2 regions of the Lysinibacillus sp. NPDC097868 genome follow, and region 1 is predicted to be linked to the other one. Evidence: riboswitches for the same ligand, from Rfam matches in the RefSeq annotation. Region 1 holds a riboswitch; the other holds the start of a gene.
What was found. A riboswitch is a leader RNA that binds a small molecule or an ion and turns the genes downstream of it on or off. The one in region 1 is predicted to bind cobalamin.

Region 1 (16,564 bases):
GTGCGTATACGGGTACTTTATTTTGAGTCAATATTTTCTTTACTGCGCCAACATGATCCGAATGTCCATGTGTTAAGAGAATCCTACGCAAAGGACCAGCATTTAGCTGCTTTATGAATTTCATAATTCCTTTTGCCATCATCGGCATCCCTGTATCTACTAAAGTGACCCCGTCCTCCTCAATAACTATCCAGACATGAATTGGAACAATCATCCATGTCTTTAGGCTCCAGATATGCTCAGAGATTTGTTCAGCTTTCATTGTCATTTCCCCTTTTTAATTTTTCTTTAAAGCCGATAAGAAGAATTTCTATTGCAAGATTAAATGTTGGCGTTAATCTTTCCATTAAAACGTTAAGCGGTTCATGTTGATACGAGTAAGTGCTAAGAATGCCATTAAGGTTGAAGTAATAAATTCGGGAAAAAGCTAATAATTGTTCTTCATTTGAAATAGCAAGACATTCCCGAATTATTTTCTTCATTATTTCAAAGATTTCAATCCGCAGTCTATTTATCTCAAGTTTTGGATCCCCCTCATCTACCCTTGTAGACTTTGCGTTGAAGAAAATATCATACAAATTTCGATTCTGTAGGCAAAAGTGGATATATTCAAGACTGATTTGTTTCAATTTGTTTTCTGAAGATAAAGTACTTAAGCTCGAAAGATACAGAAATTGTTCGTGTAGCTCTTGCAAGGGTGGCATAGAGAGCAGGTGTAATAATTCTTCCTTGTCTTTAAAGTAAAGATAAATAGTTGTATGAGAACACCCCGCATCCTTTGCAATTGCTCGTATTGTCACTGAATCGTATCCTTTTTCGGAAAATAACCTACCTGCTGATTCGACTATCTGCTTTTTTGTTTCTTCAGACCGTTCCGCCTGTTTACTTTTCATTATAGGACCTACTTTCTGCGTTTACTAACCAATGGTTATATAATAACCATCGGTTAGTAAACTGTCAATAATTTATGGAAATCCAGATAAGTATCATTAAGTGAAAGGGATGTGATTTGATTAAATTTACGTTTAAATGGTAGGGCTTAATACTTTAAAGCCAATAGAATGAGTAGTGGGGAAGAGGATAATAAAGCTACCAAAAGAAAAAGTTACGTTTTTTTGTGTGAATGTAATTTTATTTTTTCAATTTAATAAAATGGTAAGGTTGTGGAGAAAAGCACTTACGGGAATCGTTAGTTTACGGAGCAAATAAGAAAAAGGAATCTTCATAAAAAATGAATTTCCTTTTTTATATGTAATCACAACATTCAAATTTAACAGCGCTTTTTCTTATAGATATGAGAATTAGTACACTTGTTGTTTGCGCGTAAGTTATATTGAAATCCGATTTTACTTATAAATTTATTAAGGAAAAATAATCTATTTTGTATTAGTATTGACAATTAAATTTTTACATATTATTATTTAATTAATGATAATGATTATCATTATCATTAATTAGTATATCGAACACGCAGAATAAAAAGGGGTATTATTTAATATCCCTTTTTATTTACATAGTGTTGATAATGATTATCAATTGAAAGGAGGTTTTACTATCAAAAGGTTATTTTCAGTAATGTTAATTGCATTATTAACAATTTTTGTTACACCTTATTTAGATGCGTCTGCCGCACTTGCAGATGGGAAATACACAATTAATTATCAGGTGAATAAACCAGATTCTTCATCTGCTTCCATTGCAAATGATTATTTTTTAAAGCCTGCGACAATTATAGTTCAAAATGGCACTTCAGTTGTACAAATTAAGATGAAAAAAAGTGCGTGGATAACGAAATTTGAATCGAGTACAGGCGGTAATAAAGTCGTAAGCGAAAATAAGGCAGAGGATACTCGTATTGTCCAATTTGCATTACCTTCTTATACATCAAAAACTGCTGTTACGATGAAGGTGGATATTGATGACTTAAATTATCACCATGAATATACAGTAGATTATGTGTGGGATGCAGCGTCATTGAAAAATGAAGATGGTAGTGCAGTAACAGCTACAACAGTGCAAAATAACACTAACACGACTAAAAAAGATGCTAATACTGGAGTAACAAATACTTCGACAGTAAAAGAAAAAGAAGCAAATCCTCAAACAAGCGATGCTTTTCCAATAGGTATACTTTTATTGTTCGGTGTTAGTGGATTTATCTTATTTAATTTTAAAAAACGAATGAAGGAAGAAATCAATTGAAATATTTCGGAAGCACCCTCATCTACTTCGCTAAGGTAGGAGTAGGGTGCTTTTTAAAAGGAGTGAATGACCATGATAAAAGCTACAAAAGTTAATATTAATAAGTTACATATTGTGGCGCTATGTATTATTTTTGTCGTTCTTTCAGCATGCACTAGTTCAAATAAGAAAAATGAAAATACGGTAGAAAAAGATAAAGAAGAAAATAATACAACGGTTCAAGATGAAAATCGAATTATTCCAACGACAGTTGCAGTTGCTCACATTTTAGATGCACTAAATTTAGACGTCGTTGCTGTTCCTACGACTGTTTATGATTTACCTAAACGATATGAAGGTTTACCCGAGGTTGGTAGTCCGATGTCACCGGATATGGAAATTGTAAAATCTTTGAATCCAACAGAGGTTTTTTCAGTAACCACTTTGGAGGCAGATTTAAAAAAGACATTCGATGAAGTTGGTATTAATGCTTCCTATGTAAATTTACAGAGCATTGATAATATGAAAGCTGCCATTTTGGAAATAGGGAAAAAGTATAATCGGAGTGATGTGGCAACAAAGTTAGTGTCAGAGCTGGAAGGAAAGATTGCAGCCCTTCGAATGCAAATAGAATCAAAAGAATCCCCTAAAGTTTTAATTTTACTTGGTATTCCAGGTAGCTATTTGGTGGCAACAGAAAATTCATATATTGGGGACTTAGTGAGATTGGCTGGAGGTCAAAATGTAATGAGCGGGCAAGAACCTGAGTATTTACCGTCTAATACGGAATTTTTACAACAAAGTAATCCAGATATTATTATTCGTCTGGCACATGGATTGCCCGATCAAGTCGTGGAAATGTTTAATGAGGAATTTGCTACAAATGATATTTGGAAGCACTTTGATGCAGTGAAAAACGGACGTGTATATGATTTAGAGGAACCTTTATTTGGAACAACAGCAACGCTTGCAGTACCTCAAGCACTTGAAGAACTGATTAACATTATGTATCCATAATGAGAAATGTAGAGGACTCAGATGAATAAAAAAATTAGTAGTTTTATAGTTGTAAGCTTATTGCTTTTAGTTGTAATTATATATTCTGCAATCACAGGCTCTATTAAAATGGATATTGCGGAATTTATTAGAGCAATATTTGGTGAAGAAAATTCAAATTACGCAGTTATTAAAGATTTACGGTTTCCACGGATTATCGTCGCAATTTTTGCAGGGGCAGGCTTATCAGTTGCCGGGGTATTATTGCAGGCAGTGATGCGTAATCCATTAGCTGATGCAGGTGTAATCGGTATTTCGGCAGGGGCGTCATTTGTACAATTATTAGTCATTACCTTATTCCCAATGACGTTTTTCTTCACACCAATATTGGCTTTTTTGGGTGGAGCATTTGCTTGCTTTTTAGTATTTATGTTGTCGTGGAAATCAGGCTTAAATCCTTTGAAAATTATTTTAGTAGGTATTGCGATTAATGCGATGTTTACTGGTCTAACAGAAGCGTTTGTTACGCTATGTAGCTATATGAATATAATGGTTGGTGGAGCAGGGGGCTCTAATTTGTCAATGCGAACTTGGAGTGATGTACGTTTAATTTCATTTTATGGTGTTATAGGCTTACTAGCCTCCCTACTAATAGCTTCGTGGTGCAATTTATTGGCTTTACAAGACAAAACAGCAAAGAGTTTAGGTTTTAATGTGACACGTGCACGATTAATTATTGCAGCAATAGCGGTATTACTAGCGGCAATTTCAACTGCTACAGCAGGCGTTATTGCATTTGTTGGGTTATTAATTCCGCATATTTCAAGAAGATTAGTAGGTTCCGACCATAAATGGTTAATTCCATTCTCAGCAGTAGCTGGTGCCTTACTGATTTTGACTGCTGATACGCTAGGCAGAATAGTGGTTGCACCGTTAGAAGTCCCAGCATCAACAATAATGGCCATAATTGGTGGGCCATTCTTAATATTCTTAATCCGAAAAGATAAGTAAAGGGAGGTGAGTGCAATGAAAGTATCTCAAATAGAACTATCTTATGATCAGAAGAAAAATCATTTAGATGGAGTTACAACAACGATTGAAAAAGGAAAAATCACGACGATTATTGGACCGAATGGTTGTGGGAAATCCACATTACTAAGTGTTATCTCCCGGAATAATATGCCACAAAAAGGATTAGTAACGTTAGACCAGAAAGATATAATGGCTTACAAGGCAAAGGAATTTGCGAAAAAACTTGCAATTGTTTATCAACAAAACATCGTGCCGCAAGATATCACAATAGAAAAACTAGTTGCTTATGGACGGGTACCTCATCAACAATTGATGAAAAAAGATGTTGAAGAAGATGAGGCGGCAGTAAATTGGGCATTGGCAGCAACAAATTTAACACAAAAACGTACGAGTAAATTGGATGCCTTATCAGGCGGTGAACGTCAGCGTGTTTGGATTGCGATGGCACTTGCTCAAAAATCATCCATTCTTTGTTTAGATGAGCCAACAACATATTTAGATATTTTTTATCAAATCGAATTAATGGAGTTAGTGAAGAAGTTGAACAAGGAAAATTCGTTAACAATTGTGATGGTGTTGCATGATATTAATCAAGCAATAAAATATAGTGATCATATAATTTTGATGAAAGACGGTAAAATTTTATGTGAGGGGTCACCTATAGAAACAGTTACAGCGGAACGTATGAAAGAAGTGTATGGTGTTGAAGTAATTATTCAAACACATGAAATTGTTGGCACGTATATGATGCCAGTAAGGATTTAGTGGGATTTTTTAGACATATCATATTATTAACTTCGTCCAGATTTAATTGAATTAAATTGTTATTAATTCTTTTGTTTACATATGGCCTTACTTTTTAGGTATGTAAACAAAAATAATATCTCGTAACATATCTTTGCTTTGTTGACAATAATAGTATGTAGGTTATAATGAGTGAGAATGAGAATCATAATCAATTACAAGGGATTGTATACTTTAAAACATTCGGGGAATCCATAGATGTTTTCATGAACTTTAATTGACAATGAGAATTATTCGAGTTTAGGGATAGTACTAGAAAATCTTTTAATAAAAAGGAGGTAGAAACGCACAGCATAGGTCAAAATAATTTGAAAAATTCAGGAGGTCAGTGTATTGAAGAAATTTTTGCAATATGTAGCTATGGTAGTGCTGATGTTAGGTGCAATATTACCGGGCTTTGGAATGGAAGTAAGGGCGGAAGAGAATACCGTACCTAGTTGCGCAGTTAACTATTCAGCAAATATCAAAATTCTCAATGAACAACAAACAGCAGATTCAATGATGAATAGCTATGTACAAAAGGAAGCTACTGTTAAGCAAAAAAATGGTCTATATACAATAGACATTACTGTGCCACAAGCGAATACAACATGGTATGAGGATTTTAAGGTTGAATCAGGTGGCGAATTAAAAGCAGCTATTGAAAAAACAACAGATACTAATGGTAACGATATTTACACATTCGTAGTTGATCAATATGCGCAAACAATAAAAGCATGGGTTGATGTTTACATTCCGATGATAAATTATGACCATGACTATATTGTGTATTTAAAAGTTGCCGATGTTACGGAAGTTAATCGTGTGTGTGAAGAAGCACCAGAACAACCAGGACAACCAGGACAACCAGGACAACCAGGACAACCAGGACAACCAGAACAACCAGGGGATAACACAGAAGAAGTTATCACAAAGAACGTTCCTTTCACATTTTTAACAAATAATAAGACATATGATACGTATTTTAAAAGTTATATTAACTATGCTGATTTAGCTACAGAGGGTGAGGAAAAATATGCATATATTAAACTAACAGGTCACACATATGCATTTACGACACTAAAAGTAGGCAGTGAAAACGGAGAAGACGTAGAAATCGTAAGCTCTGAAGGAGAAGGAAATTCATTAGTACGTGTCATAAAAGTAAAATTAGATGCTGATTTAAAAGCTACAGTTATTATGTCAGGTGACAGATATTCAGCAACGCCGTTTACATTTGATTTTAAACCAGTAAAAGAAACAAGTGTTTATTTACCTGAGCATTTCAACTCAAACAACCAAGTGATTGAGTTTGGACTGACAGCTGTCAGCTCTGGTGCACCTGCTCATACAATAATCGCATCACTTTTAGGACAAGCATACGCAACAAAAACAGCAGACAATAAAATAGCTGTAACAATGAATTTAGTTGTAAATGATACAACGAAGGGCTTTTCTGTAAAACAAGGAAATAAAACAGTTGCAGAATGGACAGCAGGAAGCACGAAAAGGGTAATTAAATTTACAGTAGATTCATTAGAAAATTTAGCGTTCACGTTAACAACTGAGCGAAATGGGAACGCTTCGTCTATGAGTACGACAGTTGAAAAAGTTCTATTAACAGGTGAAATTGCAAAGCAAGAGGATAATAGTTCAGAAGAAAATACCAACGGCAGTGAATCAGGTTCTGGGGAGAACAATAATAATTCAAATACCGGTGGCAATAACAATTCTAACACTGAAAACAATGAACAATCAACTAGTGGGTTATATACAGTGAACTTTACGTTTTTAAATGAATCAGGTACTGGTAGTTCTATTATGAACACATATGTAGATAATCAAGCATATGTAGTGAAAAATGGTTCTTCTTATCAAGTTCAATTAACATTAAAAAATAGTTCATGGATTACTGGATTTACAGTGAATGGTGCAACACCTAGTACGATTAGCGATTCAAATGATGTACGAGTAGTGCAATTTACAGTATCGAGTCTATCTGCGCTTCAAAATGCGTGGGTAAAAGTAGATATTGCAGATCTTAACTATCATCATGACTATAATGTTCTTTTGAAATTTGATGAAGCGTCACTTTCAAAGATTAATGGTAGTACAACATTCCCGAGTACAGGTGGTTCAACTAATAGTGGTTCCACAAATGGAAATCCCACAAATAACGGAACAAACACAAACACAGGTACTACAGTGAACTTTAGTCAAGAGGGAATAGTTAAATTTGAATTTGCTAACAATGCAAAAGAAATAGCTGTATTTTTACAAAAAGCAAAAACAGTATTTGAGAATAACAAATATAAAGTGACACTTTCAATAAATATTGAAAATAATTTACAAAATTTTATTGTCAAACAGAATGGTAAAGAAATTGCGAAATGGTCGAATATAGTAGCTTCATTAGTACCGGTTGCAATTGCAAAAACAACAACACTTTCATTTGAAGCAGATACACTGGATAATCTTGTTTTTGAAGCGGTAACGGCGGATAAGACAATTTCCTCAAATGTAACAGCAACGACGACAAATTCAATTGAAAAGCATACACGTCAGTCAATTACGTATAAAATGGAGGCTGATCCTAACGGTAATATGGCTGATTTTATTACAAACTACTTAGCACCATACTTCACGAAAGCTGAATTAGTAACGATTGACGGTAAACGTTACATTGAAATGACATTAATCGGTAAAGCTTATGGTTTTGAAACACTAGCTTATATTGATGGATATGGTAAGCAACAAAATATCGAAGTGATTAGTTCAACAGGTGAGAAAATGGAACAAGTACGTGTTGTACGTTTACCATTAGTTCAAGATAGCAATGGCGTTACAAAAATATTTATCGATTCAGGGAGCTTAGGTTATGGGGCGTACACATTATTCTTTACTTTTAATGTGCCAACTTTAGAGGAAGAAACAAATAACTCTAATAATCCTAATCCTGATAACCCTAATAATACTATCCAAAATCCTTTTACAGATATCGAAAATGTCTTCAGTAAGGATGAAATTTTAGCTTTATACGCTGCTGGGGTAACAACAGGTACAACAGCAACAACATTTAGTCCAAATAAAAATATAACGCGTGCACAATTTGCAGTGATGATTGCTCGAGCTTTAAATATTCAATCAGCTAAAGCAACTGCGTTTAAGGATGTTAAAGGGCAGTGGTATGAAAATGAAGTACAAGCACTTGCAGAGGTCGGTATTGTAACTGGTGTAAATGCCACAACATTTAACCCAACAGCAAATATTACACGTCAGCAAGCAGCGGCAATGATATTATGTATGCTTGAATATAAAGGCTATAAAGTAACAGTTAATGAAAATGCTTTATCGTACAAAGATGCTAATAAAGTTTTTGACTACGCGAAGCAAGCAGTATCAGAATTGCAAGCACTTGATATTATGACGGGCTCTAATGATTATTTAAACCCACAAAGTAATTTAACACGTGCTCAAATGGCAAAGATTTTAAAACGATCATTACAATTAGTTAGTTTAATTGATTAATTTTTAAGTAAGAAACTATTACTATCCCATAAACTTTGTCTGAAAATTTGATGAGGCAATTGTACTTTGTGCTCCTAAGATATATTCAACTCGTACTATTGCTGCAGAATCCTCATCCAATAAAAAAATGCAATTCAATTTTAACTTGAATTGCATTTTTTAAACGATTAAAAGCCTAGTTTTTATTGAGTTTGGAAGTAACCTAAAAAGTACACTTAAATTCAAGTGAGTGCTTTTTTAGTTTAATTTATGTAAAAAATAAGGAAGAGTATTATTTTTTATTTTCAACTGAAAAGGGGAAGTGTTCTAAATTTAAAATTTGGAAAATAAGATAGTTTGCTAAAGTAGAATAACGCCTAATTTAATTTAGCTGTCAAAACTATTGTTTATGAGAAAAGACCCACAATAATCTATTGTGGGTGGATTTATAAGAGAATATTAAAAGCGTCCTTAAACGAATTGAGTTAGAATGTTAGCCTGTAAACTCGATGTGAAACGTCTGAGAACGTATAGTTATTATTCTTGAATTAATACTCATATGTGTAATGGTAATCTTGAAAGAAATCCATGTACTGAAATTACTTTACTAAAGTTGCAGCAATTTCAGAAATAACAATTCGATTATCTATTATTGGTGATGCTTCGCTGCTTTCTTTGTTACCAATCTCTTCACGTCGGTGTAAATTTTTAAAGTCATCAGATTCGCGCCAAGCTTTGAATTGCTCGACTGTATCCCAGAACATCATAACGTTCATTTCATCGTGATCTTCTGGTTCAGAGCAAACGTTCACTTCAACTTTATTAAAGCCTTCCCAGTTCAATAAAGTTTTATCAGATATAAATAATGGTGCCATTTTATTCGCAAAGCCTTTTTTTACTAAAAAGCGGTTAGTAACTGTAATCATATTTATGACCCCTTTATAATAGTTTTAATTGATATTGATTATCATTATCAATTAAAACATACATTAATTGGCTATGCAATAAAAAAATTAAAAAAACAACATTAAAAACGCGTATTGACAATTATTATTATTTAAAATAGAATCATAAACAATCGTATGAGAATGATTATCAATTTCATTTCAATTTTAAATAAAAAGAAAAGGTTGGTAGTTAACATGAAGAAGATTAAATTTCTATTAGTAGGTGCTTTAGCATTATCATTAGTAGCATGTGGAGAAGAAAATAAACAAGCGAATGGGAATGCTTCAATAGATAAAGTAGAAATGGAACAACAAGTTGAAACAGGGGAGACGGTAACATTAATAGATGACCTTGGAAATAAGCATGAGTTTGCAGAAATGCCAGCTTCAGTTGCAACGTTACATCGAGGAGTACTGGATATTTTGCTTGCGTTAGGTGCAAACGTTACTGGTCGACCAACGATTTCTTCTGATATGAAGGCAGAAGTAAAAGCGATTCAAGAAATAGGTAACCCGCATGAACCATCATTTGAGCAGATTGCTGCATTGAATGCGGAAGTGCTGATTGTGCCACCTAACTTCCAGCAGTTTGCTACAACGGTAGAAGCAACAGGTACGAAAATAGTCTACTCAACTATGAATTCAATTGATGATATTAAAAATACGATTAAAAAATATGGAGCGTTGTTTAATAACATAGCAACAGCAGAAAAGTTAGTGGCACAAATTGATGAGAAAATTGCACAAGGCGCTACACAATCAACGTTAGATGCGCTAATTGTTTATGGAGCACCAGGTACATATTTAGCCGCATTGGATAATTCTTTATACGGAGATATATTAAAGAAAGCAGGTGGTAAAAATATCGCAGCCGATTTACCAGCGACAGATAAATTTCCAACTTACGCGAATTTAAGTGTTGAGAAAATTGTTGAACGTAACCCAAAAGTAATTATGCTGATTACGCACGCGAACCCAGCGACAGTAAAAGAAGGATTTGAAAAACAATTGAAAGAAAATGCGGCCTGGAAAAATTTAGATGCAGTGAAAAATAATCAGATTATCATTTTACCTGCAGATTTGTTTGACAATCCAGGCACACAAGTAATAAAAGCCATTGACTATATGCGAGACGCTTTAAAGACAGCTGAAGAAGCAGCTTAATCATTTTTTATAGTGGGGAAATTGCGATGATAATAGAAGAGGAAAAATATGCACACCCTCTTGCTAAAAAACGAAGAATGGCATTAATTATGTTACCGATCCTTTTGGTCATAGTAAGTGTCGGTAGCCTTATGATCGGGCAAGTTTCGTTTTCGGTAAGTGAAGTGTTTAATGGGATTTTTAGTTCAGAAGATACGATGGCACGACGAATCGTGTGGGAAATCCGTATGCCCCGTATACTAACGGGTATGATTATAGGCGTTTGTTTGGCTATCGCAGGTTCGATTTTACAAGGTGTCATGCAAAATCCATTAGCTGATCCAGGGGTTATTGGAATTACTTCCGGCGCTGGAATTATGGCGGTGGCAGTAATGGTTGTTTTTCCTGGCTATATTATATATTTACCTATTGCAGCTTTTTTAGGTGCTTTTGTCGCCGCAATGATCGTGTATTCTTTATCGGTGAAAAAGGGTGGTACATCCCCAATGCGAATTATTTTAGTAGGGGTAGCCATTAATGCCCTTTGTGGTGCAGGAACAAATGCACTAATGATTTTGTATAGTGATCGTGTACAATCCGTCCTACCATGGTTGTCTGGTGGTTTGACAGGTGTTGGTTGGGTGCAATTTAACATGATTATTTACTATGTTCTTGTAGCAATTATATTATCAATTTATGCAATTAAACATATTCGTATCATGCGTCTAGGAGATGAAATGGCAAGCCTTTTAGGGCACAATGTTGAACGAAGTCGATTCTTTTTAATTGCATTAAGTACGTTATTAGCAGGGATAGCAGTAAGTGTTGCCGGATTAATTGGGTTTGTAGGTTTGGTTGTACCGCATATTTTACGACTAATTATCGGTGGAGATCATAAGTATTTACTACCTACTTCAGCTTTAGCTGGTGGCTTACTTGTTGTTTTCGCTGATACCATTGCGAGAACAGTATTTGATCCTATTGAGTTTCCTGTTGGCATTTTACTAGCATTCATTGGTGGGCCGTATTTCCTTTATTTAATTCATAGAAAGGGGAATTCCATTGCTACGAACTGAGCACATTCAATATCAACATGAGTTCACCAAGTTCCAGTTAGATGATATAACCTTGAAGATCAATGAAGGAGAAATTGTTAGTTTAATAGGTCCGAATGGCTCGGGGAAATCAACATTATTACGTGTGATTTCACGTCTTTTAAAACCGAATAATGGTACAGTATTTTTAAATGAACGAAACATTCATGAAATGAAGTCGAAAGAAGTGGCTAAAACCCTAACGATGCTCCCGCAAATGAATAGTCATCAATTAGATTTAACAGTGCGCGAGTTAGTGGAGTTTGGGCGTCATCCGCATAGCGGAGGGAAGACGGTCCTGTCAAAAGAGGATAAAGAAATCGTTGATTGGGCGATTGATGTAACTGGATTGAAAGAGTTGCAAAATCGGGTACTACCTTCGATGTCTGGAGGTGAACGGCAACGTGCTTGGATCGCAATGACTGTAGCACAGCATCCTAAAGTGTTGCTGCTAGATGAGCCAACAACATATCTAGATATTGCACACCAATTAGAAGTGATGGAGCTTGTAAAAGAGTTAAATCGTAAATACAATATGACCGTTATCATGGTGTTACATGATATTAACCAAGCTGCACAAAATAGCGAACGTCTGATTGTCCTAAAGAAAGGGAAAATCCATTACGACGATTCACCACATTGTGTATTATGTAAAGAAATGTTTCAAACAATTTTTGAAATTGATGCTGAAATTTATATGCAAGATGGAAATCCAATCTTTACGCCGTTAAAATTGTGCTCAAGTCTTTGTAAATGATAGTTGCCCATGCTTCTGATAGAAATATGCAGCAACTCCAACATCCATAAAAGTTAACTTATTATAATGAAGAAAAGGAGATTTTAAATATGATTGGTATAATTTATTACGCTTATGGCGCACCGAAATCTTTAGACGATGTAACACCTTATTTTACACATATAATGAAAGGTAAAACACCACCACCTCATGTGATTGAAAACGTTACGGCACAATTTAAAAAATTAGGTGGTATTGATCCATTAGCAGCAAATACGGGACGTATTGCTAAAGGGCTGGAACATGCTTTACAGCATCGCTTAACACAGCCTGTAAAAGTATATAATGCATACAAGCATACAGAACCTTATATTCCGGATGTTGTTAACACAATGCTTGCAGATGGGATTACAACTTTTATTACGCTACCTGTGAATCCGATTATGTCTACAGGCGCTGCTGCATTTCATGATGAAGTTAGTTCGTTATTAGCTTCTCATGACGTTAAGGTCATTCATGCGAAAAATTGGCATTTAAACGATGAATTACTTGCTGTATATAAAGATCGTGTTCAACGTGCATTTGAATGGATTCCTGTTGAAAAACGAGCACAGACGCACGTTTTATATACAGTCCATAGTCAGCCAATTGATCCCGAAAAAAACGATAACTACGTACGCCAGTTTTCTGAATTAGCTGAAGCCATTTCAAAAACAGTTCAAATTGATAACTGGCATATTACATATCGAAGTGGTCATGGGAAAGGTGACTGGCTAGGTCCAAATGTAAAAGATACGATTAATTCATTGCAAGGCGAGGGTGCTCAAGGTATCGTCACATGTGAGCTCCTTTCTCTATCAGCGGATATTGAGTCCTATTTTGAAGTCGGATATGAATGTCATAGATTATGTGAGGAACTTCAAGTTGAATTTGCCCAATCCGAGTTTCCGGGTGATAGCTATGATACCATTCAAGCTTTAGCTGCAATTGTGGAATCCTTTATTCCAGCTCATAACTGAGCTAGTTGGTATCTTTACATGTAGACTTTCTTAAATTAAATTGCCATCTGATGTCGAGATTTCATTGATGTCAGATGGCTATTCGTTTTTAATCAGAAAAGCAAACGAGTACAAAAGAACAAAGAAGGGTTAGATCGCTCTACAAAAATAGTATAAATGAAATCTAACAGACGGCAGATTCTTTTTAAAATCTTTTTTCTGGATAAAGTAAAAGAAATGTATGGTAGTAATAGGGCTTACGATAGTGGCTAAAATGGTTTAACAGATATAAACTTATATTAAGAAGTTTATATTATATATCATCTTCAGTTTAATATAGGCTGCAGTAGGTAGCATAATAATTCCTTGAGATTCTATGAATAGTCGTCATGTAAATCAAGCTATAATTCTTTGGAACTACTGACTATACTGTTTATTATGCTTAACTAGCTAGTTGTTTTCATTTATTAACAGTTTGTTAATCCTAAAGAATATAATGAAAAGTTACACTATAAAGAATTCACTTTTCTGGATTTACTTTTTACTTGAAGGATGGTACACTTAATTGTGTTCAATAACAATATATTGTGTTCGTTTTATGTAGGTACTACTATATGTAGTTTAATAGGGAAGTTCGGTATATCCGACGCTGTCCCCGCAACTGTTAAGCTGACGATGATTTAATCCACTGTGCATTGGTATGGGAAGGATATCAGAGAATGAAGCAAAGCCAGGAGACCTGCCTATAATAAAACAAATCAACCTTTCTTCGGGGAATAAGAAATGGGGACGTGACTATTATTTTGCTTTTTTACGTTTCTAACTTAGGCTGTCTCTCCCAAGAGATAGCCTTTTTATATTATGAAAAGAGGGAATTTAAAATGAAACTTTATACTAAAACTATATGCCCAAAATGTCTTTGGGTCAAATCGGAATTACAACGCGCAGGACTTGAGGCAGAAATTGTGAATATTGATCATGACGAACAAGCAAAGCAAAAAATTATGGACGCAGGCTTTTTAAGTGTGCCTGTTCTTGAAGTAAATGACACATTTATAGGAGATGTCAAAGAAATTGTTTCTCAAATTGAGATGATTGCAATATGATCGTTTATGCCAGTCGTACAGGTAATGTGCGAAGTATTGTTACTAAATTAGATGGTGAATCAATTGAAATATATGATGGATTATTGTTGACTGAGCCCTATCTTTTAATAACATACACAGACGGCTTAGGTGATATTCCTGCAAAAGTAGCCCGCTTCTTAGAGCAAAACAGGGAATTTTGCAAGGGAGTAGCTGTTAGTGGTAACAGTAATTTTGGGCACCATGTGTTTGGCGGAGCTGGTGAGAAAATTGCAGAAGCCTATCAGGTCCCCCTAGTATGTAAATTAGATTTACGGGGATATCAGGCTGATTATGAAGTCATACAAATGTTTTATGAAACGAGGGTGAAGGGATGAAAACATACTTAAAGCTTAATAATGAGGTGCTTAATCGCTATAGCACGACAGGTCAATTAGAGCTTGAAAAGGACCGTGAAGCAACACGCCGTTATTTTTTAGAATATGTAAATGTGCGTCTACGTTATTTTATTGATATTGAAGAAAAAATTCGCTATTTAGTTGAAGAGGGTTACTATGAGAAACAATTTATCGACATGTATGATATAGATTTTATTAAACATCTATACAAAAAAGCATACGATTACAATTTCCGCTTCCCTTCTTTTATGAGTGCGAGTAAATTTTATGATAGCTACGCAATGAAAAGTCGTGACGGAGAAGAAATTTTAGAAAAATATGAGGATCGTATTGTTATTATTGCTTTATATTTAGCACAAGGGAACACTGTCTTAGCAGAACGTTCTGTTGAGGCAATGATGGAAGCGTACCAACCAGCCACGCCAACCGCATTAAATAGTGGGAAAAAAGCACGTGGCGAATTAGTAAGCTGCTTTAAACTATCAATGGACGACTCAATGAATAGTATTGCTGAAAATATTGGTTATTGTTTGGAGCTATCACGCCTTGGCGGAGGCGTGGGGGTAAACTTAACAGATTTACGTCCATTAGGTGACCCAATTAAAGAAATTTTAAATCGTGCAAGTGGTGTTATCCCGGTTGCGAAACTTTTAGAAAATTCTTTTAGCTATTCGAACCAGCTTGGACAACGAAACGGCTCTGGCGTTGTCTATCTAAATATTTTCCACGCAGATATAGAAAATTTTATTTCATCGAAAAAGCCAAATGCGGATGATAAAATCCGTCTTGCAACGCTATCAACAGGTATTATTATTCCAAGTATTTTCTTTGAACTTATGAAACGTGATAAAGATATTGTGTTGTTTAGTCCATATGATATTTATAAAGAATATGGTAAACGGATGTCTGAAATCTCAATTACTGAGATGTATTACGAGTTATTAGATAACCCGAATATCCGTAAGATTAAACGCTTGAATGCGCGTAGACTTTATACAGAAGTGAAAAAAGCACAATTTGAATCAGGCTATCCTTTCGAAATTTTCGATGATAATGTCAACGATGTACACCCACTCAAAAATATAGGTCGTGTAAAAATGTCGAACCTATGTACAGAAATTCTACAAGTACAGGAAACAAGTATAATTACTGACCAAAATGAACCAAATGAATACGGGCTGGATGTATCGTGTAACCTAGGTTCAATTGATATTCATGCCGCAAGTAAAGTAAATGATTTTGGAACATTAGTTGATACCGCAATGCATTTATTAACGAATGTGTCGCAAATGACGAACATCACGAATGTACCGCCTGTAGCTAAAGCAAATAAGCTAATGCATTCGGTAGGGCTTGGTTGTATGAATTTGCATGGCCATCTTGTTACAGAAGGAATCATGTATGGTTCAAAGGATTCGATTGATTTTATGGATAGCTTTATGGAAGCGATGAACTATTATTCACTTAAATCATCTATGGAGATTGCTAAGGAAAGAGGCGAAACTTTCTACCGTTTCGAGGATAGTGATTATGCTTCAGGCGTTTATTTTGATCAATATGTAAATAAAATCGAAGTAGAGCTCTCACCTGTTGTATTAAAAGCACTAGGAAATATTCCAATCGTGACATCAAAAATGTGGGAAACATTAAAGCAGGATGTTATG
Region 2 (16,564 bases), 470 kb from region 1:
AAAGCACTTCAGGATATAATCACAGATTTTCATTCGAAATATTATGGTCAGCTTCTTGTGAAAATAGTTGGTAGTGATACCATTCCCTTTTTTTTAATAACGCACAATGGAGCACATTTACGATTAATAGATACTGTCAAACAATTTGAAACAGAGTATTTCCGTATAGAAGAAATTGATAAGGAGCGTTGCCGAGGAACCATTTCACTGTTACGAGGTTATGATTATGAAGGCAATGAAACGAACTCAATTGCTGATGTTGTAAGACTAGAAAGAACAAGTACAGAAAAGTCTATTGAATTAGGAAGTATTTCAGCTATACAGCTATTAAATCCTGATTTATTAAAAAAGAAATTCATTATTGAGCCTAAGTGGTAAGAAACGTTCTATGGTAAAACTACTAAAATAATTGAAAAACTAGAGCATCTGTCCATATGCAAGCTGCGTAATCTGAATTTAATAGAAAGAATCTATAGAAAGGAAGATTAACGCATGACAATTATAGGGATGTTGCATCATCGTCTAGATCCTAAAACTGTTCTCAAGTCATATGCATATGCAGCAGTTGCAAAAGCAGAAGGGGTAGATTTTTTTTACTTTACACCTAGAAAGGTAAACTTTGACAACCGTACTATCGATGGGAAGGTATTAGAAGATGGGCAATGGCATGAAAGAGTGATGCCCTTTCCAGATGTCATTTATAATGCTGGAAGTCCAGAAAAATTATCGGTGTCGAAAGATATTATAGAGAGATTGAAAAAGGAAATACCATTTACTACACATTCTATAGGAAATAAATGGAATGTTATGGAGCGATTAAAAGAAGCCAAAGAATTTGATAAATATATTATTCCTACAGAAATAGTAAAAAACATCGATGTATTTCATAGTTATATTGCCCATCATAAAAAAATAGTATTTAAACCGATTGATGGTCGGAAAGGTAAAGGAATTTATTTCATTATAAAAATAGGGGATAATTTCGAGGTACGGCAAAATAGCGATAACCGTATGTATTCAAAACCCCAGCTAAACGCATTAGTAAATGAACTACTTGCTACAGGAACATTTATTATGCAACCTTATATTCAATCAAAAATGAAATCGGGTCAAGTATATGACTTTCGTCTACATGTGCAAAAAAATGGTGAGGGAAAATGGGTTGTGACGACAGTTTATCCACGAATAGCGCCACATGGCTCGATTATTCCAAATATAAATAACGGAGGATATACAAATTATTTAGATCCATTTTTGGAGCAGGAATTTCAGGAAGAAGCTTATAATATACGACGAATGTTAGAACATTTTTCATTATCTTTGGCACGCCATTTAGATGATATTCAGATGACGAAGTTTGGAGAAGTCATTGATGAAATTGGGATTGATGTTGGGTTAGATGCGCAACAAAGAATTTGGGTCTATGAAGTAAACTGGCGTCCAGGCTGTCCACCAGCATTTTATTTAGAATTAGATGTCGTGATCCATTCAATTCGCTATGCAAAATACTTAGCAGAAAACCACCAACCTGTAAAAAAAGCGAAGGTTAAACAAAAACCAAAACTCGTAGATTCTAAACCTAAACCAGTAGAGCAAAAGCCTATGGTTGTAGAGTCAAAGCCTCAGCCGGTAGAGCCAAAGCCAAGTTATATAGATGCAAAAACCGATAAACCGATTATTGCAATTACTGGAAGTGCAGGGAAGACAACATCGAAGGCATTTTTAGGGTCTATATTATCTAAAAAATGGAATGTATTCGAATCTAAAGATTATTGGAATACGACCGAGCATACTAAAAAACATGCTGAAGAAATTAATGAGTCCCACCAAGCCGTCGTTCTTGAATACGGAATGGCCTATCCAGGGATTATTACGAATCACTGTAGTATTATTCAACCGAATATTAGTATCGTAACGAATATTGGTCTTGCTCATGTTGGTAACTTTGATGGTGATGTGAGACTAGTTGCGAAAGCTAAATCAGAATTGATTCAAGGTATGGACCAACAAGGGTTACTTATCTTAAATAAAGATGATGAAAACTCGAAATATTTATTGACTGATCAATTTAAAGGGAAAATACTGACAACTGGAGTGAAGACGGAAGCAGACTATCGAGCTTACGATATTCAATATAAAGAAAATGGCATGTCCTTTAAAATGAAACTCCAAGGGCAGGAAATCCAATTATTTATTCCAATATTAGGAGAACATCATGTATATAATGCGCTAAATGCAATCGCAGTTGCTGATTATTTAGGGTTTACGCCGCAGGAAATAAAAGCAGGTTTACATTTCAAAAAACCGCCAAGAAGGCTGACAGTCTATAACTGTCGTGAAAATATAACGGTTATAGATGACACTGTGCATTCCCATCCTCAAGGTGTAAGGGCTGCTCTTGAAGTATTGACAAATGTCGGTAAGAAGAGGCGGATTGCCATTATTGGTCAGATGCGGGAACTAGGAGATTTAAGAGAAGAAGAATATCGTAAATTGGGTGAATATATTGCTGACCAAAGTATTGATCTTTTAATTACTTATGGGTTCAGGACCGAAGAAATTGGTGCAGCAGCAAAGGCTAAAGGGATGAAACAAGAGAACATATATCATTACACGAACAAAGATCATTTGCATGCCTTGCTGGAGGAACTTATTAAGCCTGATGACACGATTCTCGTGAAGGGCGCAAGTAAAACTAATATGTTTGAAACGGTTAAATTTTTAGATAAAACATTTAAAGCATAAATAACATAACCCGAGCAGTTGCCAAATTGATAGGTCAACTACTCGGGTTGTTTATGTTTGTGCTGTATTTAAAATGATATGTATAAATTGAATGTCGTACTTGGATGCGTAATTTTAGAGCGGATGTAGCAGGACAAAGCCACATCCGCAAAAACTGCTTCATTTGTAATCTTAACAAGTGTATTGAAAAATTTATAAGGCTTTTATTAGAAATTTGATTTCCTTAGCGGCTGTTATGGCATTATTTTTAGCTTGAACTAACGATTTGCCCTCAGCAATGACGTAGGCATAGCGATGCCCCATAGATAATGGAGGGGTTAAAATTGTTCCTTTTCTAGGTTTTACATAGACATCTACAACACCTGTTGATTTTGAAGCCCTAGTTCTTCCAATTACTCTTTCTAACACACCTTTACTTTCTACAATCACATATTTTGTGAAAACGAACTTATTATGGCGTGGGTTTATATTAGGTTGTTCACCTAAAAATAACTTAAGTGTTTCTTCCACATAACTAAATCCGAATGCAGCATGTAACATGTTATTCATAGCGCCCCCAGAAATTCTAGGATTAATTTCAATGAGCTTCCAACCGTTATCTGTTAAACGAAGTTCTAAATGCAATGTTCCATTTTCAATATCAAATACATCAACGATAGAATGGAGCACCTCTTCAATTCCTTTTTGAATATGCGGTGGTACTTCTGCGAGTACACCATAGCCTGTAATAATAAATCGCTTGCCTTGTGTAATCTCTTGTTCAATAATACCAATCGTATGAACTTGGCTCTTATAAACCAGAGCTTCAACTAAATATTGAGGGCCATCAATATATTCTTCAATCATGATGGTTTCCCCAGGATTTTTGTTTTGGAGAAATGTGAGGTGTGTATCGAGTTGGTCTTTATTTGTTGCAAACAGTACGTCTTTAGAGCCTGTTGATTTAGGTGATTTAACGATTAGTGGGAATACCATATTATTTGTAAATGATTCGTGTGGTTTTTTTAGAACAAACTTAGGGGAATAAGGTTGATCCTTTAAGATATTCCTTGTTTTTTCTTTATCCTCCATCATTTCAATAGCAGATGATGACGTATAGTTTTGACAAAATTCATCACATAAAATAGAGGCAATATGAACAAATGGGTCTACAAAACTAACAATTGATTTTATCTCTAATCCGGTATCAAACAAATTGTGAATTTCTTCTATCATTTCTTCTATATTGGAGGTGTCGATAAGAACCATTTTATGAATGTCTGGATAGGCTTTTCTCTGTTGTAATTGTTTTGTATTGTTTGTGAAGAGTACCGTAAAGTAACCCAATTTTTCTGCTGCTTTTATCGCTTCACGACTAGATCCAGATTTGTTTGTACCTATAAATATAATTGCCTTCAGTATAATCACTCCTTCAGTTGGCACTTGGATTATTAATATACATTTTATATATATGCTGTGAAATAGTTTTCTTCTAGTTATGTATCATGTTTACATCCAAGCAACTTTTGTGTCTATTCATATAATAGAAATGAAAGGAGTGTGAATTGATATGAAGCCTCTATCGGTGAAGAATTTAACAGCGATTACTGCAGGTAAATTATTGCAAGGGTCGGATGAGGTGCTGATCCAGTATGGCGCATATCGACTAAAACAAGTTAAAAAACCGTATACTGCACTTTTTACAAACAAACGCATTATCAACTGGAAAAGTCTAGAGTCGCTTTCCCCACTAGTACTTGTAACAGATCGTTTGTATAGTCAGGATGAAATTCCTCAAAAAGTAATCATCATTCAAGTAGAGAATGCAGATGAGGCCTACTGGAAGTTTGTACATTATTATCGTAGTCAATTTGAAATCCCTGTTATTGCAATTACCGGTACCTCTGGAAAAACAACAACGAAGGAGATGATTAAGCATATTCTTTCTGCTGAAAAAGAAGTTGCTGCAACTACATTAAGCAGTAATTCTAGAACAGCTTCTTTGCAATATCTACTTAGCATCGATGATGAAACAGAAGTTGCTGTCTTTGAAACAGCGGTTGGATCACCTGGGGATGTAAGGAATGCAGGAAAGTATTTCAAGCCGACTATCGGCATTATTACCAACATTGGAGCCCACCATTTAAACTATTGTAAAACGTTAGATGGCTATATACAGGCAAAAGGCGAAATGGTTGAAATTGTGAATCCAGCAGGTTCATTAATTCTCAATGCGGAAGATGCAAATATTAAAAAAATCGATTTGTCGAAATTCAAGGGAGATATTATTAAAATCGGGCAGCATGCATCATGTGATTTTAAAGCAAGTCATATTCGGTATGTTGAAAATGGCATGCAGTTTACGATGCATCACAATATGAAAAAATATGACGTTTTCGTCCCTGGATTTGGAGAGCATCAAGTATATAATGCATTAGCCGCGATTGCTGCTATTAATGAATTAAATGTACCGATTTCTTTAGCAATTAAACAATTAGTGTCATTCAAGAAAATGAAAAAGCAGCTACAACTTTTTGAAGGCATTAATAATTCACTGTTAATAGATGATACTTGGAGTTTAACAACGACTTCATTAGAAGCAGCTTTAAAGGTCTTAAATTCAGTAGGAGAGGGCATGAAAAAGATAGCCGTTATTGGAACGATCACCGATTTAGGATCGTGGGGTTATGTTATCCATGAGCAAGCAGGAGAGTTAATCAATCGCATTGGTGTAGATGTGCTAATTACAATAGGAGAGCATGCCCGAATTATGGCTGATCATGCAGTGAAACTAGGATTTAGAGACCCTGTTTATACTTTTAAAAATAGTACACTCGTCTATAAGTTATTACATGAAATAGTAGATGAAAATACAATTGTCCTGATAAAAGGAGATATGTATAGTAAACAAATTTCCAATCTGGCAGCAGATTTAAAAATAAAAAAATCATTTAGAGATACAAAGTAATGATGGATGCAATGACAACAGGATAAATACTGTGTCACATGAGGTCATTTAATAATATTGTATAGTAATCTACTAGAAAGGAGCGCTCTGAATAAAAGATAAAGTAATTCAACAAATAATAGTCGTTGCTAGAAATAGGGATGGATACGCTCCTTTACCCAAACTTCTAGCTATCATTTTTCATACTATAATAATGAGAGGGGGGACGGAGTTAACGTGCAAAATATAAGTGTGACTGTGATTAGAAAGTTACTACAAGGGGTTTTAGTAAGCGGTTCTGAGCAGTGGTTTGTCAAACATGCTATTTATTATAACCGCCATGATTTGACACAGAAAAATACACTAATGTTCATTAATAAAAGTGAGTCTATTAATTGGAAGGAAATCGACCAGAAGGGGCCATCCCTCGTCATTTCAGATAAACCTTTAAATGAACTTAAAAACGCACTCGATAATACAACCGTTATTCAAGTAAAAAGTACTTTGCAGGCGTACTGGAAGTTTATTGAATACTATAGAGGCCTTTTTGATATACCAGTTGTCGCATTAACCGGAACATGTGGGAAAACAACAACAAAAGAAATGATTAAACATATTGCAAGTAAAGATTGGAATGTGCAGGCATCAGTTAGTAGCAAAAATGAGCCTCGCCAATCTTTACCGTATTTAACGGGCATCGATAAAACAACGAAAGCAGCTGTATTTGAGCTAGGTCTGGGGAATACAGGTAACATCAAACATCAATGTATGATCTACAAACCAACAATTGGAATTATTACAAATATTGGTGTGCATCATTTAGATGGATGTAAAAATCTTGAGGGCTATATAAAAGCGAAAGCTGAAATTTTAGAAGGGTTATCGGAGGATGGCACGTTAATCATCAATGGTGATGATGAAAATACAAAAAAAGTACCCTTGCATAAATTTAAAGGGAAAATTATCACTATTGGCGTTCAGCAGCATGCAGATTACAAAGCTTCTAACATTGAATTTACGAACAACGGCATGAAATTTATCCTGCAAGTATCTAATGAAAAGTATACGATCTTTGTACCTGGTTACGGAGAACATCAAGTGTATAATGCGCTAGCGGCTATCGCAGCTATAAAGGAAATGGGAGTGTCTATCCAAACTGCAATCTCGCGTTTAAAAACATTTAAACCGATGGCAAGGCACCTGGAATTTTCAACTGGTATCGGTGAAAGTACCATTATAGATGATACATGGACGAATAACCCAACATCGGTTGAAGCTGCTTTAAAGGTTTTAGATACGATAGGAAAAGATAAAAAAATAATCCTTATATTAGGTGATATAAAGCGATTGGGTCTTTTCGAAGAAAAGTATCATCGTGAGATTGGTTCTATGGTGGCACAGAGAGATGTTCAAATGCTTATTACGATTGGAAAAAGAGCTGAAGATATAGCAGCTCAAGCAAAAAAAGATGGAACAACTGCGGAGGTTCATATATTTAAAGATGTCACAGGTGTACTAGAAATACTTAAAGCAAAACTTGATAAAGATACGATTGTATTAATAAAGGGCCCTATGTCTAGTCGATCCATGATTGAATTTGCTAATCAATTAAAGGAAAAATAGCCTTTTCTAAGGCCGTACTAGCGACTACTCATCAGTAGCTATTTTATGCGAAAGAATCCTTATGTGCTTAGATAAAATCCATTTTACGGTAATGTAAGGTTCCGCTGATTATATCAAAAACATAGCATACAAAGCGTGGTAATTACACTGCTTGTATGCTATGTTTTATTATTTTTATAGAGTGAAGATAAGACGTCGTGCTGTCAAATAGCAGCTGATTTTCTTAAAATACGCGTTTTGCTGTTAAATAATGCTCTTTATAGTAATCAACAAAGAGTACTCTAGTAGTAACACCACTTGAAGTTGGAATGATGATACGCTGATCTCCAGCATAGATACCTACAAGGGAAGGGTTTTTTGACCCTTTCACACTATTAAAGAACACTAAGTCGCCCTTTTTTAAATTGGCGCGTGATACCGTAGTTCCTTTAGCCATTTGTTCTTTTAAGGTTGTTGCGCCAAGTTTTACACCGCTCTTACGATAGACATATTCTACGAAACCAGGTGCTGTAAAACGTAAGCTTTGTTCTTTATTTAATGAGCTTATTGTTACTTTATTTTTATAAGTTAATGCATTTTCAACAACTGTATCGCCTTTCGTCGCAGGGTTAGCCGATAGTAATGTTGGTAATACTCTTCGTGCAGATACGTAGTTGTCAGTATAATAAGGCTTACTACTCATATCCGAAATGACGATATTTTGCTTGGAATCAGCCATATGAATAATTTTGTTATTTCCAATGTACATGCCTACATGATCGGGGTCTGTGCCCGTTTTTTTACTTTTAAAGAAAACTAAGTCGCCTTTTTGCAATTGGCTTTTAGGAACAAATGTCCCTTGCTGGATCATATAATTTTCATTATAAGTCCCAATATCTACTCCATTCTTTTCAAAAATATACATAATAAATGAAGCACAAGAAAACTTGTAAGGATATGTAGACTTGTAAACTGAATTACTATATGTGGCCTTACCAATTAAACTTTTTCCTGTTTGAATAAGTTGCTCAGCTTTCGCTGCGACAGCTTTGTCATTATGTTGTGCATTTGTCGTTGCAGCCTCAACTTTGATTGGTTCAATGGATGCTTGAACGATTCCGAATGAGCTAAATCCAATCGATAATGCTAGTGTAGTTTTTAAGAATTGTTTTTTCATGCTGTTTTTACCTCCTGTAAGCGAGCAGTAAATTCATATCTGTTTGCTTGCTGTTGCAATAATCGTAGCATGAAAAAGTAGGGGTTCTGCGAGGTAAATGTTTCCACAGGGAGCCGTACTTTATGTAAAAACCTTGATATATAAGGCTTTATCGCTTGAATTTACAGTTTCATTACAAATGTTTCAGTTTGATAAATAGTGCATACAAAAAACACTAGTAACTATGCATTGTTACTCATAGAAATAATGCTAGGCAATGTGCAAATAGAGAAATCAAAATAAGGGTAAGGAATGATATAAAAATAACTTTATTAGTCAAAGTGTACTTATAAAAGCACGTATTATGGGAATTTTATTGTTGATCATTAAGTGGGAAATATATAGTTCGAGTCATGGGTATTATAGGTAATATATGTTATATTTAGGTAGAAATAGATTAAAGCTTTGCCCGCAAATATTGGCGAAATTAGTTGTTCAATAGTAGTAATTTATATAATTTCACGAACGAATTTCACGAACGAAAGGGGAAAATAGTATGTTGCAAATACTTAGGTTCAAAACAATTAGAGCTAAAATTTTAAGTGCTTTTTTCATTGTTGTATTTTTCATCGCCTGTTTTAACACCTATAGCTTTTTCGCCAATAAACGTGTTATTGCTGCTGGAGAAGAAATTGTTAATAAAGAATTACAGTTGTTAACAGCAAGTGAAAAGTTATCATCGACCATTAGTGTTCGAACAACTGCTGCTAAAAGCTACGTCCTAACAGGAAATCAAATTTATAAACAGGAATTTGATGATTATATAAAAATTGCAGAAGAAAATAATACAATATTAAATGATTTGTCGACAGATAAAAGCTTAACGGCAACAGTTGAAAAAGCAAGACAATGGCGAAGTTTTGTACAAACGAAAGTATTTGATGAATATGATAAAGGAAATATAGAATTGGCTGTTCAAAACCTTAATTCTGTTGATAGTCTCGCAGTAGAAATTAGAGAAGGATACGGGGACCTTGCAAGTGCAAGAGAAGCATCTATTAATAAGCTTGGGCAGGAAATGATCGCTCAATCGAAGAAAACGATGAATGTCGGTTTAATGATAGGAGTAATCACAACTGTAGTTGCAATTGTAACCGCTTACATATCGGCGTATATGATTGCTAATCCGATAAAAGCAGTAATAGAAAAAATATCGCAAATGGCAGATGGCGATATTAGTCAGCCCTCTTTGCCTGGAAGAATGAAGGACGAAATCGGCTTACTTGTGCAATCGACAAATACATTGAATAGTAAGCTCCATGAAATTATTGGTTCTATAAATGTTGTTTCAGGCAATGTTGCTGCCAACAGTGAACAACTTGCACAATCTTCTTTAGAAGTGAAAACGGGTGCAGAACAAATTGCACTAACAATGCTTGAACTAGCGGGGGGCTCTGAATCACAAGCACAAAATGCAGGGGATTTAGCGCAAATGATTGATACATTTAAAATAAATGTCCAGCAAGCCAATGCACAAGGCATAGATTTACAAGGCTATTCGAGTGAAGTATTGCAACTTACTACAAATGGCCAACATTTAATGAATAACTCAACACAGCAAATGTTTGCTATTGATAAAATTGTCCAAGAGGCTGTTGCAAAAGTAGAAGGCTTAAATAGGCAATCACAGGAAATATCTAAATTAGTTTCTGTCATTGACGATATTGCCAATCAAACCAACTTATTAGCATTGAATGCTGCAATCGAAGCGGCACGTGCAGGGGAGCAAGGCAAAGGTTTTGCTGTTGTGGCTGACGAAGTGCGCAAGCTTGCAGAACAAGTATCATATTCAGTGACGGATATTTCATCTATAGTAACACGAATTCAAAACGAAACAGTTGGGGTAACAGCATCACTTCAAACGGGGTATGAAGAAGTGAAAAGGGGCACAGAGCAAATTACGACTACTAATACTACCTTTGAACAAATTGCCTCTGCTGTTAATAGTATGGTTAGTAATATTCAAGGGATAACAGAAAACTTGCAGGGCATTTCAACAGCAACTGAGCAAATCAATCGTTCTATCGATGAAATTGCAGCTATATCAGAGCAGTCTGCAGCTGGTGTAGAGGAAACGACTGCCACAATTGATCAAACAGTTGCAACAATGGATGAAATCTCGAAGAATACAGATTATTTAGCATCGATGGCAGAGAATTTAAACAAAGAGGTTCAGCACTTTAAACTGTAAATAAAAAAGCAGCCATCGATGGCTGCTTTTTTTAAAATTTAAATTGGCTGAATAATTTCTACCCGATTACCAAAAGGATCTCTAAATTCAAAGCGCTCAAAATTCGGAATTGGAACAGAATCGAGGATTTCGATATGATGCTCTGTTAATATTTTTTTCCAATATGCTACATCTTCTACTTGATAGGCAATATGCGCTTTCGTTGTTAGTCGATCAAAGCCGTCTTCTGTGCCAACATGTACTTCTTGATGACCAACTCGTATCCAAAATCCACCACGCCCTTTAAGGGATTCTGGTTTCTCTATTTCTTTGAGCCCTAACACATGGCAATAAAACCCTTTCCCTTGCTCTTCGGTACCTTTTGGAATCGTTAATTGTACGTGATGTAATCCGACAATCATAGTAATCCTCCTCAGTATTTCTTGTTATAACTATATATTCAACAAATTCCTTTAAATACCTCTTTGTTAGTAGATTGTTATATTATGATGTCGTCAATCAGTACAATAGAGAATTACTAAAAGAACTATGTACCGAAATAATATACATATCTTCATAAAAGTTATACTTTTCAGAAAAATGTATGTTATAGTAAGAAACATAATTAAATATTGTGTAAGAGTTGGTGCCAAATGAAAGTTTGGCTTAAAAGGGAAGTCGGTGTAAATCCGACGCTGTCCCGCAACTGTAAATCGGAGCAAATCACATATGCCACTGGGGAACTGGGAAGGCTGTGAGGCGTGTTGATGAGAAGCCAGGAGACCTGCCAATGTCTAGTACACACCAAATAACCTACGTGGAAATAGGTGGTGAGATGTGACCGAATCGGCACTGTGCGACTAACGAATATATACGATAATTAATATATTATCGTATCGCCTCGTCATAGCTAATTTAGATATACATTAACTACCATTTTCCAAAAAAGGAAGATGGTTTTTTTATTTTAAACCAGAGGAGAGAAGTAATATGACGTATACAACGACTGTAATAGGCTACCCATACATAGGGGAAGACCGTGAATGGAAAAAGGCATTAGAGGCATTTTGGAGAAATGAACTTACAGAAGAAGATTTTTTACAAAAAATGAAAGAAATTCGTCTTGCACGCATCGACAAGCAGCTTTGTAGCGGTATAGATATTGTCACTGTTGGGGATTTCACCCCGTATGACAGAATGCTTGATACAGCGATGATGTTTGGCTTAGTGCCAAAGCGCTTCGGCTGGCAGGGTGTAAAGGTTGATTTACAAACGTATTACGCGGTAGCGCGTGGAAATAAAGAAGCTGTTGCTAGTGAAATGACAAAATGGTTTAATACAAATTATCATTACATTGTACCTGAATATGAAGGACAAGCTCTGCAACTAACAGACAATAAAATACTTGCAGATTTCCTTGAGGTTAAAGAAGTATATGGCATTACTGCAAAGCCAACGCTAATCGGGCCATATACATTTTGCAAGCTAACAAAAGGTTACGATAAAGTATCACAAGTTGCGTTTATTTTAGCACTACTACCACTGTATGCGCAGGTTATCCAAGAACTAGTATCAGCCGGTGCTGACTGGGTTCAATTAGAGGAGCCTGCATTAGTCACATCATTAGATGAGGCAGAGGTCAAACTTGTGCAAGAAATATATACACAATTAGCAGCGGCTGTACCAGAGGCTAATATTATGTTACAAACCTATTTTGAATCGTTATCAGCTTATAACACACTTATTGAACTCCCTGTACAAGGATTTGGCTTGGATTTTGTTCATGGCTATACGAAAAATATGGAGGCGCTACGTCAATTTGGCTTTCCACATGATAAAGTATTGGCAGTAGGTATTGTTAATGGACGAGATATTTGGAGGGCAAATTTAGCAGAGGTAAGTACAACAGTTAGGGCAATTGAACAGCTGACTAGTGCACAGGAGCTGTGGGTTCAATCGTCATGTAGCTTACAGCATGTGCCGATTTCGACCGCACTTGAAACAAAATTAGAGCCTGTCTTGAAAAATGCGCTTGCATTTGCTGATGAAAAATTAGCAGAAATATCAGAGGTGGCTAAATATTTAAAAGAAAAAAATCACACGTCAAATCATACTATCTCTGAGAGCATGAAAGCAATTGAAGCATTAAAAAAACATTCCGTACGAAATAATCTAGCAGTTCAACAAGAAGTACAAACGATGTCAACAGAGGATTTTGAACGTCAAAATGATTATAATGCGCGTCAGATTATTCAACAACAGTCACTGCAGATACCCCTATTCCCAACGACTACGATTGGTAGTTTTCCTCAATCTGATGAAGTGAAGCGCACACGTAATGCATGGCGTAAAAAACAGCTTGCAGATGAAGCATATGCTGACTTTGTCGCACAAGAAACGAAACGGTGGATTGCCATACAAGAAGATTTAGATATTGATGTACTAGTGCATGGTGAATTCGAGCGTACGGATATGGTGGAATACTTTGGTGAAAAACTAACAGGCTTCGCTTTTACAGAAAAAGCTTGGGTCGTTTCGTACGGCTCACGTTGTGTGAAACCACCGATTATTTACGGTGATGTTGCATGGGAAGCACCGATGACAGTGAAAGAAACTGCCTATGCACAAAGTTTAACAAATCGATATGTGAAAGGAATGTTAACAGGTCCCGTTACGATTTTAAACTGGTCATTTGTACGTGACGATATCGCAAGAAAAGATGTAACCTATCAAATTGCACTTGCACTAAGGAAAGAGGTTGAGGCACTAGAAGCGGCTGGCATTGCTATTATTCAAGTCGATGAACCTGCATTACGTGAAGGCTTGCCTTTACGTAAAGAAAATTGGGGCGAATATTTGGATTGGACAGTGAAGGCTTTTAAGCTCGCTACGGCTAGTGTAAAGGATGAAACACAAATTCATACACATATGTGTTACTGTGAGTTCAATGATTTTATTGAACCAATTAGTGCATTGGACGCTGACGTTATATCTATAGAGACGTCACGCAGTCATGGAGAGCTAATTGCATCACTGCAAATAAACCCATATGAAAAAGGGATTGGATTAGGTGTTTACGATATTCATAGTCCTCGTGTGCCAAGCGAACAAGAAATGTTAAGTATCATGCAGGATAGCCTCCAAGTATTATCGACAAATCAATTTTGGATCAACCCAGATTGTGGTCTAAAAACGAGAAAAGAACCTGAAACAGTTGCAGCGCTCGCTCATATGGTTGCTGCTGCCAAAACATTACGACAACAAGTACAGCAATCAACATATTGATTATCTAGAATAAGAGAAAACGATCTTTTCATTACAAGCGTACTCTAAAAAATAACATCCCCTGAGAGGCGAAAATTCTCAGGGGATTTTGTCTGTATTTTGGACAAGATAGTCTTGTTACATGTTTATAACAAAAACTAAAATATTTGTTTTATTTAAAACAATGAATTTAATGTGAAATATTTAATGAAAAATTATTATAAAAACTAGTATTTCGGAATTAAAAAAATAATAATATTTTGGGAATTAATTAAGGTGAAATTAAAATTTTTGATAATTATTTTTGCTAAAATCAAGTAAAAAAATGTTATTTTATTTTTTCTGAATTTTTAGTATTATGATGGAAAATAAAATATATCTTTGTTTTTAATCTTTTAAACAGATTGATAAGGACTTTCTTTTAATTAATGGTACGACTGGAGATGCAAAGGAAATTAACGGAGCGAAATGGCATTTCTTTAAAAGTGATAAAACAGGTAAAGTAGGTGCAAGTAAAGCTGTGTTAAAGTATTTGAAGTCAAAAGGAATTCCTTATGAAATTTATGATTAGAAATAAAAGTTGACATAGAATTTTGATTATTTATATTAAAATATCGTTGGTAAAGCTAAAATCGGAGGGAATACAAATTATGACTTTATCCCATAGTCGTCTATTAATGATAAAAGCATTAAAAAAGCTAGTAGTACCTTATTTAAGAGAACATGGTTTCAAAGGCTCGTTTCCACATTTTAGAAGACAAAATGAAGAGCATATGGATGTCATTACTTTTCAATTCAATCGTTATGGTGGCTCTTTTGTGGTAGAAGTAGCTATATGTGGGAAAGATGGTTTCACAACGAGTTGGGGGACAGAAAATTCCTGCAAACAAAGTAACTACATATGATCTAAATTTAAATGATCGTTGTAGACTGAGGGAAAATACAAAGAAAACTGGTTATAATGACCCTTGGTTTTATTATGAGGAAGCAAAGGCAGACGAAGATTTTGAACAAGTAGCATCAAAAGTACAAATTCGTATACAAGATGTTTCTGATTACAATTGGATAAAAAAACTAGTTTCATTAAACGAGGATTGGGAATAATCGCAAATGAAAAATCAACTATATCATTTATCGGTGCTTTTATAAATGAGTTCGATGAGGCACCGGACTCATTTATAATTTCGTTGGAGGGAATACGAATGATGACTTTATCCAATAGTCGTATACTAATGATTAAGGCGTTAAAAAAACTAGTAGTGCCTTATTTAAGAGAACATGGCTTCAAAGGCTCGTTTCCACATTTTAGAAGACTAAATGAAGGGAATATAGACTTAGTAACTTTTCAATTTAATCGGTATGGTGGCTCTTTTGTAGTTGAATTAGCTGTTTGTGGAAAAAATGGTACAACGATGAGTTGGGGAGAAAAAGTTCCACCAAACAAAGTGACTGCCCATGATGTAGGGAATCGTTTTAGATTAAGAGAAGATATATATGGAACAGATGACAATGAGTGTTGGTTTCATTATGAAGAAGCGAAGACAGATGAAGACTTTGACGTAGTTGCATTAAAAGTACTGAAGTGCATACAAGATGTTTCGGATTTCAATTGGATAAAGAAACGAGTTTCATTGAACGTGGATTGGGAATGAATCTGAAGAAACTCAATCTATTTATTCCGGCGCTTTTATAAATGAGTTCGGTGGGACAGAGGACACAGGACTCATTATTAATTTTACTCTAGTTTGTATGGTGTTGGTTTACTCTCGAAGTACCAAAAATATCGTTGGAGGGAATACGAATCATAACTTTATCCAGTAGTCATTTACCATTGATAAATGTATTATAAAAACTGGTAGTGCCTTATTCATAAGTACGCATTCTCATTCAGAATGTATCTGATCGGAAGTGGATAAAGAACTAGTTTCAGTAAACGTGGATTAGAAAAATGCGAATTCCTTTCCTTAGTTAGGTTTATTGAAAACCATTTGGCAATGAATTATTTTACTATGTTTTTAATGTATTTACCGATATATGCAAGGATATCGGTACATAATAAGGTTTACGTCAGTAAAATAAGGTATAGTATATTTGTTGAATAGATTCTTCTTTAAGGATTAGAAAAGTAGGTGAACAAAGTGGGGAAATATCAATTGGATACTAAAGGTAAGGTAGCTGTGACAAAGTATCATGAAAAAAACAAACCTGCCAAATTTGATAAAAAGCAGCAAATTGAAAAAATACGTGCGGAGTATTTGAAAAAGAAGCAAGAACAAACAGAAAAATAATAGAAATGAAAACATAGGGAGACTTAATTTATTATAGGTTATCTATATACTAAATGCACTTGAAGCCTTTATGGAAAAGGGTTTAAGTTTAGTATATATACTAAAACTTTTAGTAGAGGCATCGTCAAAAAATGCGGTCTTAACAACATTAAGAAATATGCATAACCGTCGATAGTGCCACAATGTTTCAAATACAACTAAAGCATTGCTATGACTGACATTTGAAGAACGTGCATAAAAAAATGTATAAATAATATTCCCAAGGAAAGCCACGAAACGTTGATGATACAACATTCGTGGCTTTTTTATGTGCGTCCACAATTTCATTGGGAACGTTATTTTTTATAGGTATT

Region 2: it holds a riboswitch for cobalamin, as region 1 does, so the genes downstream of both, metE (5-methyltetrahydropteroyltriglutamate--homocysteine S-methyltransferase) here and ACIQXJ_RS11455 (glutaredoxin family protein) in region 1, are expected to answer to the same signal.

What each region holds. Positions count from the first base shown of each region.
Region 1 is NZ_JBIWBS010000001.1:2,308,002-2,324,565, reverse strand. Features, by position in the region: gene ACIQXJ_RS11515 (MBL fold metallo-hydrolase) at 1-262, opposite strand, end outside; gene ACIQXJ_RS11510 (TetR/AcrR family transcriptional regulator) at 252-893, opposite strand; gene isdC (heme uptake protein IsdC) at 1,537-2,202, shown strand; gene isdE (heme ABC transporter substrate-binding protein IsdE) at 2,275-3,198, shown strand; gene ACIQXJ_RS11495 (FecCD family ABC transporter permease) at 3,220-4,188, shown strand; gene ACIQXJ_RS11490 (ABC transporter ATP-binding protein) at 4,204-4,974, shown strand; gene ACIQXJ_RS11485 (NEAT domain-containing protein) at 5,347-8,520, shown strand; gene ACIQXJ_RS11480 (antibiotic biosynthesis monooxygenase) at 9,099-9,425, opposite strand; gene ACIQXJ_RS11475 (ABC transporter substrate-binding protein) at 9,642-10,610, shown strand; gene ACIQXJ_RS11470 (FecCD family ABC transporter permease) at 10,637-11,665, shown strand; gene ACIQXJ_RS11465 (ABC transporter ATP-binding protein) at 11,652-12,440, shown strand; gene ACIQXJ_RS11460 (ferrochelatase) at 12,530-13,438, shown strand; cobalamin riboswitch at 14,003-14,178, shown strand; gene ACIQXJ_RS11455 (glutaredoxin family protein) at 14,299-14,523, shown strand; gene nrdI (class Ib ribonucleoside-diphosphate reductase assembly flavoprotein NrdI) at 14,520-14,879, shown strand; gene nrdE (class 1b ribonucleoside-diphosphate reductase subunit alpha) at 14,876-16,564, shown strand, end outside.
Region 2 is NZ_JBIWBS010000001.1:1,835,947-1,852,510, reverse strand. Features, by position in the region: gene ACIQXJ_RS09140 (hypothetical protein) at 1-378, shown strand, start outside; gene ACIQXJ_RS09135 (YheC/YheD family protein) at 493-2,745, shown strand; gene ACIQXJ_RS09130 (ATP-grasp domain-containing protein) at 2,938-4,143, opposite strand; gene ACIQXJ_RS09125 (Mur ligase family protein) at 4,295-5,692, shown strand; gene ACIQXJ_RS09120 (UDP-N-acetylmuramoyl-tripeptide--D-alanyl-D-alanine ligase) at 5,909-7,294, shown strand; gene ACIQXJ_RS09115 (C40 family peptidase) at 7,518-8,450, opposite strand; gene ACIQXJ_RS09110 (methyl-accepting chemotaxis protein) at 8,986-10,680, shown strand; gene ACIQXJ_RS09105 (VOC family protein) at 10,719-11,081, opposite strand; cobalamin riboswitch at 11,287-11,465, shown strand; gene metE (5-methyltetrahydropteroyltriglutamate--homocysteine S-methyltransferase) at 11,650-13,944, shown strand; gene ACIQXJ_RS09095 (DUF4304 domain-containing protein) at 14,574-14,828, shown strand; gene ACIQXJ_RS09090 (hypothetical protein) at 14,770-15,027, shown strand; gene ACIQXJ_RS09085 (DUF4304 domain-containing protein) at 15,126-15,575, shown strand; gene ACIQXJ_RS09080 (hypothetical protein) at 16,062-16,211, shown strand.